DNA from 2 places in the Alcaligenes sp. NLF5-7 genome. Region 2 is predicted to be linked to the other one. Evidence: riboswitches for the same ligand, from Rfam matches in the RefSeq annotation. Region 2 holds a riboswitch; the other holds the start of a gene.
The links. Region 2 has a riboswitch for thiamine pyrophosphate ahead of MID00_RS19315 (NUDIX hydrolase). Riboswitches for the same ligand answer to the same signal wherever they lie in the genome.
Positions count from the first base shown of each region.

Region 1 (4,211 bases), 200 kb from region 2:
GGCATCAGGCGGCAGGCCGCTCCAGGCCCAGGTGGCCGCGCAGGGTCGCATGCTCGTATTCCTGACGGAACAGCCCGCGTTTTTGCAGAACCGGAATCACCTGCTCAACAAAGTCACGAATGCCATTGGGCAAGGAAGGCGGCATCAGGTTAAAACCATCCGCTCCTTCGTTGCGCCACCATTGCTCAATCTGATCCGCAATGGACTCCGGCGTACCGACCATGGTGCAGTGACCGCCGCCAGCAGCGATTCGGCCCAGCAACTGGCGCACTGTCGGTTTTTCCATTTCCACAATGCGCAGCATGGTGGCATAGCGCCCTTTGGGGCCTTTGAAGCTTTCCAGTGGCGGCAGTGGTGGCACTGGCGCATCCAGCTCCCAATTCATGCAGTCCTGGCCGACAAACATGCCCAGCTGACGCAAGGATGTCTCGGCGGGTAGCAATTCGTCCAGCTCTTGCTGCTTGCGGCGCGCCTCTTCCATGGTGGAGCCCACATAGGTCACCAAACCCGGCATCACAGGCACATCCACGCCACGGCCCGCTTCACGCACGCGTCGTTTGATATCGCGGTAATAGGATTGGGCCGAGGGCAAATCATAAGCCACAGCGTAAATAGCCTCCGCTTTGCGGGCGGCCAAATCACGGCCTTGCTCAGAAGCACCTGCCTGAAACAGCACCGGCTGGCCTTGCGGCGAACGTGGCAAGGTCAAGGGCCCATCCACCAGGAAGTGATCGCCCTTATGCAGGATCTGGCGAACCTGATCCACTTTGGCGTAATCGCCCTTTCTGTCCATGACCAAAGCACTGTCGCTCCAGGAGTCGAACAGTTGCAATGCGGTATCGACAAACTCCTCAGCCCGCGCATAGCGCCAGGCATGATCGGGCATGGCTTCGTAGCCGTGGTTACGCGCTTCCGAGTCAAACATGGATGTCACCACATTCCAGCCCATCCGCCCATTGGATACATGATCCAAAGAGCACAACATGCGTGCCGCCACAAACGGCGTGTAAAAGGTACTGGAAACGGTACTGATCAAGCCGATACGTTCGGTGGCTCGCGCCAGCGCAGCCATCATGGTCAAGGGTTCCAGAAACCAGCGCGGACCATCGGACACGTTATCGCTGGACTGACCATCGGCAAAGAAAATAGCGTCCAGCTTGCCGCGCTCGGCAATTTGGGTCAGCTCTTCGTAAAACCGGACATCGCCCAAACGTTCGACCTGCGAATCAGGATGGCGCCAGGCTGCTTTGTGGTGCCCGCAGCCCATAATGAACAAATTGAAATGCAGCTGTCTCATCCGTTTTTCACCAATCCACCGTCAACAACCAGATTCTGTCCTGTTACGGCACGCGCCCACGGACCGGCGAAGAACAAGGCCGCATCGGCAAACTCCTCGGGCGTGGTCACGCGGCGCAAGGGGGTGCTGGCCGCAATCAAGTCAAACACCGCTTCGGGTGTGGCCGCGGACGCGTCGGTTGTACGCAGCAAACCACCGGAAATCATGTTCACGGTGATCTGATCCGGCCCCAGATCGTGCGACAAGGTGCGTGTCATGGACAACAAGGCCGCCTTGGCCGCGGTGTAATCGTGGTAAGGCACCACGGGGTTCTGAAACAGGTTCGTGCCGATATTGATAATGCGGCCAAAACCAGCTTGTTTCATGCCAGGCAGGGCGGCCTGTGTAGTGTTCAAGGCACCGCCCACAATGCCTTCCAGTTGCTGGTTCAGTTGAGCCCACGTCAAGGTATCGGCATGGGAACGGGCATCGCCGTTGAAGGAAAACTCGGGCAAGGCGTTATTGACGACGGTGGTGATGGGCTGGCCAAAGTGCGCCTGCGCCTTGGCAAACAAGGCTTGTACCGAAGCCGCATCCGTCACGTCCGCCTGCACGGCCAGACATTGCTGCGGAAATTCGTCCGCCAGCGCCTGAGCGGCTGCTTCACTTTTCAGGTAATTGATCACAACTTTTGCGCCCTGGCCCGCAAAGGCGCGTACCAGACAAGCCCCCAGGCCGCGTGCGCCGCCGGTGACCAGAACAAGTTGTTGAGAGAGTTCCGAGACGTGTTCCACAGACATGACATTCCTTGCAAAAATTCGGCGAGGATGTCGGCCCAGTTCGGACGCAGGGCCATGGATTCGGACATCCCTTCGCCAGTATGAGCTGGATCAGGTTCGACGGGTTTTATCTCAGCCCTTTCCAAGAAGGACACCCCGTGCCGCAGGCAGACCATAGCATAAATCGGACTAAACCGTATTATTGACATTTGAAAGAAGCTCTCCTACTCTTCTAGCCTGTTCCTGGGGGAGTCCTTAACGGGCTGAGACTCCGCATTCAAGCGGTAACCCTTAGAACCTGATCCGGATCATGCCGGCGAAGGGAAAGGAAACGCGGCCTGGCAGCCTGCCCGCTCTTGTCTATGCGGCGCATTCACAAGCTCACACGCCCCATTTCAATCCCTCCATTTTTCTGCGCCCTGTTCTGGCATCCTGCCAGCCTGGCCGGTTTGTGCCTGTTCAAGCAGGCTTTTGGGGAGATCTCATGCTGGACCAAAGTGCCACCCTCCTGTGGCTAATCGTTTTTTCCGCTGCTTTTGCCTTGGCCGGGGTGCTGTACGCCCGCCACTACAACAGCTCCCTGGAAGACTTTGTGGTGGCTCGCAACAGCCAAAGCTCGGTCGCTACCATTCTGACTTTATTGGCCTCCTCGCTGGGTGCCTGGATTCTGTTCTCGCCCGCACAAGCAGCCAGCTGGGGCGGTTTAAGCGCTGTCATCGGCTATGCCATTGGCTCCATGTCGCCCCGTCTGGCCATGATTCCACTCGGCAAGCGCATGCGCGAATTGCTGCCTCGCGGCCACAGCCTGAGCGAGTTTGTCATCGCCCGCTACGGTCGCCCCATGTATGCGCTGACTCTGGTCATCATGCTGTTTTACATGTTCATCTCCATGACGGCAGAAATCACCGCCATGTCCAAGATGATTACCCTGATTGCCCCGATTCCTTTGTGGGTCACGGCCAGCATTGTGTTGCTGGCCACGCTGATCTACACCTCTTACGGCGGTTTGCGTGCTTCCATCTTTACCGACAAGGTGCAGATGTTTGTGATTCTGCCCATGCTGTTCCTGATCGTGATGTTCGGCTGGCAAGCGGTGGGCGGCCCGGTACAGTTGTTTGACAACGTGAAACTGGAAGCTCCTCGACTGATCGAGCTTAGCGATCCCGTAGGCGTGAAGGCTGGCCTGACGTTCTTTGTCGCCATCTTGCTGACCGGCCTGTTTCACCAAGGTAACTGGCAACGTATCTATGCCGCCAAAGACACCAAGTCCATGCGTCGCGGCTTTTTGTTGGGTGGTTTGTTTGTAGCGCCCTTCATTTTCCTGATGGGCTTGTTTGGCCTGGCCTTTGTTGGTCTGGGCTCGCCCGGTGACAGCTCCGTGGCCCTGTTCAATGTAATTTTGCCGCACGTACCTGTCTGGTTCCTGGTGCTGCTGATTCCGTTAGGCCTGTCCCTGGTCATGAGCAGTGCCGATACCGCAATCAGCGCTGTCTCCAGCCTGATTGCCGTGGACTTGAGCCGCATCATGCCGCATCGCAACACCGCCCAAATGATGAGTCTGGCGCGTTCCCTGATCTGGATTTGCTCCATCCCTGTGCTCTACGCCTCCTCACAAGGCTTTAGCGTACTGTACTTGTTCCTGTTGGCAGACTTGCTGTGCTCGGCAGCGGCCTTCCCGGTTTTCTTTGGCCTGTACAGCCGCCGCTACGATGGCTTTACGGCCACCATCAGCACCATCGGTGGTCTGGTCGCCGGTCTGGCCGTATTCCCGCGCCCCAATGGTCCTATGGATTACTTGCTGGAGTCCTTCCTGCTGGCCGCGATTGTGCCGGTAGTGATCAGTGTTCTGATCATGCCCTTGCGTCGTCACCTGCCCAAGTTCGATCTAGGCTCTCTGGCTTCCTCCACGCGCGTACTGGACTAAGTCAGACGCGTTGAATTTCGGCTCAAAACAAAAACCCCGGTTTGCAACATACAAACCGGGGTTTTGTGTTAAAGGCTCATGGGACGGGGCTTTCAGGCTGTGCTTGGGGAGTCTGCACAATAATTTCAACCCGTCGATTCGTCGCACGGCCTTGCGAGGTGCCGTTATCCCCCAAAGGCCGGGTATCGGCATAACCGACAGCGCTCAGTCGCTGGCTGCCAATTCCGTTGGC
Region 1 is NZ_CP100755.1:3,969,612-3,973,822, forward strand. Features, by position in the region: gene MID00_RS18285 (LLM class flavin-dependent oxidoreductase) at 5-1,297, opposite strand; gene MID00_RS18290 (3-oxoacyl-ACP reductase) at 1,294-2,076, opposite strand; TPP riboswitch at 2,127-2,224, opposite strand; TPP riboswitch at 2,291-2,398, shown strand; gene MID00_RS18295 (sodium:solute symporter family protein) at 2,540-3,979, shown strand; gene MID00_RS18300 (OmpA family protein) at 4,056-4,211, opposite strand, start outside.
Region 1: it holds a riboswitch for thiamine pyrophosphate, as region 2 does, so the genes downstream of both, MID00_RS18295 (sodium:solute symporter family protein) here and MID00_RS19315 (NUDIX hydrolase) in region 2, are expected to answer to the same signal.

Region 2 (4,211 bases):
GGCGCGGGGAATCATGTCGGCGGAATAGTCCTCGGCATAGAACAGCGACAGGATGCGAGGCCGCTCCTGCAAGATCACTTGAAACTGGGCCTCGAACACCTCCGGGCCACCAAACTGCGGCACCACATTCACCCCGAAAGGCTGGTCCGTCAGTGCCCTGGTTTCCCGCAGCCACTTACGCAGCATCAAGGGAGCCAGACGCAAGCCACCCAGCACACCCATCCCACCCGCGTTCGCTACCGCCGCCACCAATTGCGGCCCGGAAATCGCAGCCATGCCCGCCAGAAAAATCGGGTACTGCACTCCGCACATATCCGTAATGACATTGCCCGCAAAGTCTCGATTTGCTTCGCTCATGATTTACAACTCCACCTGTTTGCCCAAGATGCGACGCAAGGCCAGATTCTTCAGTACAAAATGATTCTTGAATGCCCCGAAAAGGTGCAAGGCCAGCCCTGCCAAAAAGGCTGTGGCGCCAATATTGAACAGCACATCAACCACGGCTTTGACCTGCTCATTCGGGCTGATCACGGTCGGTAACGCCAGGCCACCGGGCAACTCCACCGCCACGCCAGCCGCCGCACGGGATAGCCAGACGGCGACGGGCAGCAGCACCATCGCCAAGGCCAGGGCTGTCGCCACGGAACGGGCCACTATTACTTCCACCGGGTTGGGCGAGCCCACCGGCAAGGGATGAAAAGAAGTCACCCGCGCCCAGAAACGGTAGATGGAAATCAGGAACAGCAGCGTCCCCAGCAGATTTTGCAGCTGCACCAGCCGCACCTCACCGGGGCTTTGGGCCAGGGCCACCCCCAAGCCCAGAATGGAAAACAGCAAGGCCGCTACAAGCCAGTGCAGCACAATAGTGATGGGCGAGAACCTGAGTCCGTTGTCGCGCAATTGCATGATTAGCTCCTTGAAAAGCTCACCGGGGGGCAAGTCCTCTACAGTGCAATACCGAGAGTGATACGTCGTGAGCCACCTGCCCAACAGGTACAAGCGGCCAGTGTCGGCAGTCACCTTGTCGCCTGCAGGCCTGGGCCTGTGTCACAGTGGCCTCAGAGCCTTGGCGGTGCCAAGAACCGTCGTTTAGAAGCCCTGACGATAAGCGCAGCAACCAATCAAGTAAAATGATGAATACTGATTAATAAAATCTTTTTTAGTGATTTATAAACAGAAAGTTCTTCTCAGAACGCCAGGCGGCAGGCGTGCAACCTTCATCATCAAACCATCCAAGGGCAACAAGTAACATCCGCTGGTAGTTCGCAAGAAACCGCAGGCTCATCCAGGCCTCGCCTACATGAATCTCTTTTTGATCATTATTAGTGATTCATAAAATCATTATTCATCATTTTACTTGATTCATTCAGTCTTCTATCTTCCCTATCGATAGCCCTGCTATCCCGCCCTCAAACCAGGAGACAGAAACCATGACTCGCCCAGCTGCCTATCTTGAACACTGTAAAAAAAGCCACGTCTTGCCCGGCTTTTGAATCTTATGGTGACGGACGCTCAACGCGACATCATCAAGACCGCTGCCCCGCTGCTGGCAAGCGGCAACAAAGCCCTGACCACCTATTTTTATGAATTGATACTGCGCGACTCCCCACCGATGAGCCCCTTGGCCAGCCAGATCGCCAACAATCACCTCGCTCTACAGGCCCAGCCCGAGCATGACCCAATGATGGGCACTTGCCAGCTGCAAGCCATACGCGAAGAGCTGATCGCGAGGATGACAAGCAACGAGCTCATAGATGGATGGGTCGCCGCCTATCAACAGTTATCGAATTTGCTAATCGAAGCCGAACGTCTGATTTACGACGATATGGCTATCACTTCCGGCGGCCTTGCAGACCGCAGCCCCAATCAAGAATGAACCATCATGCCACTACTGAAATTTGATCTGATTCAAGGCCGCAACGACAAAGAGCTGCGCCTGCTGCTGGACACCGCGCATCAAGCCATGGTGCAAGCCTTTGATGTTCCCGCCAGCGACCGCTACCAGTGCGTGACCCAGCATCGTCCCGGCGAGCTGATACTGGAAGACACCGGCCTGGGCTATCCGCGTAGCGACAAGGTGGTACTGCTGCACATCGTGTCCCGCCCCCGCAGCGAGAATCAAAAAATTCAGTTCTACCGTTTACTGGCAGAGCGGCTGGAGCAGAACTGTGGCGTCTCGCCCAATGATCTGATCATTGCTCTGGTCGAGAACAGCGATGCAGACTGGTCCTTCGGGCGTGGGCGGGCGCAGTTTTTGACGGGGGAGTTATAGGCTAAAGACAGGTATACTCGCCCAGACCGTTTTTACAGAAACGGTCTTTTCACCGAGGGGAGCCTGGCGAGCAGGCTGAGAAACTGCCCGAGCAGATTGCACCGCAGTGACCCGTTGAACCTGATCCGGGTCATGCCGGCGAAGGGACGGGTCTGTACCTGCTCGCCGCTTGCTGCCGGATGGCTATCCTTGACTAGGAGTTGCTATCTTGTCTTCTGACCACTCTCCCTCCCCCATCGGCCCGGTTGCCGCCACCCTGGCTGCCGTCATCCATCAAGACCGGATTTTGCTGATACGCCGCGCCAATCGCCCCGATGCAGGACGCTGGGCCTTTCCGGGTGGCAAGATTCGCGCGGGCGAAACCATCATGGCGGCGGCCCATCGGGAACTGACCGAAGAAACCGGCGTACAAGGCCAGGCCATGCAGCTCTTTGATGCGCTGGATGTATTTGACCGCGAACCCAGCGCCAGACCTTTGGCCTATTCGCATTTCATTCTGATTGCCGTGCTGTTTCGCTGGCAGCAAGGTGAGCCGCAAGCAGGCGATGACGCTCTGGACGCGCGCTGGTTCAGCAATGCGGAACTGGACAGTCTGGATGTGGCACACAGCTTTGATGTAGTACGAGTTGCCCGTCGGGCACTGGCATTGGCTACCACTCAAGATCAAGCAGGCCAAGCATGATTCCCAATGTCTTGAGTATTGCGGGCACGGACCCGACCAGCGGTGCCGGTATTCAGGCTGATCTGAAAGCCATGTATGCCTTGGGCGCTTATGGCATGAGCGTGATTACCGCCGTGGTCGCGCAAAACACCCAGGGTGTGCGGTGTTTTGTGGCGCTGGAGCCGGACTTTGTGGCGGACCAGTTGGATGCGGTGTTTGAGGATGTGCGCGTGGATGCCATCAAGATCGGCATGATCGCCAATGCAGGGATTGCGGAAGCAATTGCAGACCGCCTGCACCATCACGGTCTGGACTGCCCGATTGTGCTGGACCCGGTCATGGTCGCTAAAAGCGGGGATCGTTTGCTCAGCCCCGAAGCCGTGTCCGTCGTGCGCGACAGGCTGCTGCCCATGTGTACCCTGCTTACCCCCAACTTGCCCGAAGCGGGCGATCTGCTGCACAAACCGGAACCCGCCTCACTGCAAGAGATGCACAGCACCTTAAGCGAACTGTGCTTGCTGGGCCCTGCGTGGGTGCTGTTAAAGGGCGGCCATCTGGACGGCCCGGACAGTGTGGATTTGCTGCAAGGCCAAGGGCAAAGCCATGTTTTTCAGTCGCCACGCATTCCGACACGCAACACGCATGGCACGGGCTGTTCGCTGTCCTCCGCCATTGCTGCTCTGTTACCGGGCCGCAGCGTACCGACCGCGGTAGGCTTGGCCAAGGAATACTTGAATGGCGCTTTGGCCGCGGCTGACCAATTGCGGATTGGCTTGGGGCAAGGTCCGGTCCATCACTTCCATGCTTTGTGGTCACCTGCAGAGAGTAAGGCGACCTCCCCAATCCAGGAATAGAGCCCACCTTGTATTGGGCCTCATAGCGCCACCCGCATTTTTTAGCCAATGGACAAACATCCCAGACAATTTCCGGCGCATTTCCGGATTTCCAGCCCGACAGCCCTGAGACTTTTATTAGAATAATGTGCTGACTAATTACTCCTATAATTCAGAGCACATGACAGTATTAACAGGATGAATCAATATTTATATTTCCTGACATCAAACATTACCGTTTTGTCATGTTCGCCTCATAGTCGGGATCAGCCTTTTTGATCAATCCATTTCTGGAATGGATGAGTCTGCCACTTCATAAATCTCCGAGAAGCCAAATGTGGAATTGCTTACTGATTGAAGACGACCGGGAAAATGCCCGGTATTTAGTGAATGGCTTATCCGAGCTGGGCTATTCGGTGGTGACCAGTCATGATGGCGTTTCCGG
Region 2 is NZ_CP100755.1:4,173,177-4,177,387, forward strand. Features, by position in the region: gene MID00_RS19295 (nitronate monooxygenase family protein) at 1-357, opposite strand, end outside; gene MID00_RS19300 (cytochrome b) at 361-906, opposite strand; gene MID00_RS19305 (hypothetical protein) at 1,499-1,876, shown strand; gene MID00_RS19310 (tautomerase family protein) at 1,883-2,272, shown strand; TPP riboswitch at 2,318-2,436, shown strand; gene MID00_RS19315 (NUDIX hydrolase) at 2,481-2,954, shown strand; gene thiD (bifunctional hydroxymethylpyrimidine kinase/phosphomethylpyrimidine kinase) at 2,951-3,787, shown strand; gene MID00_RS19325 (response regulator transcription factor) at 4,102-4,211, shown strand, end outside.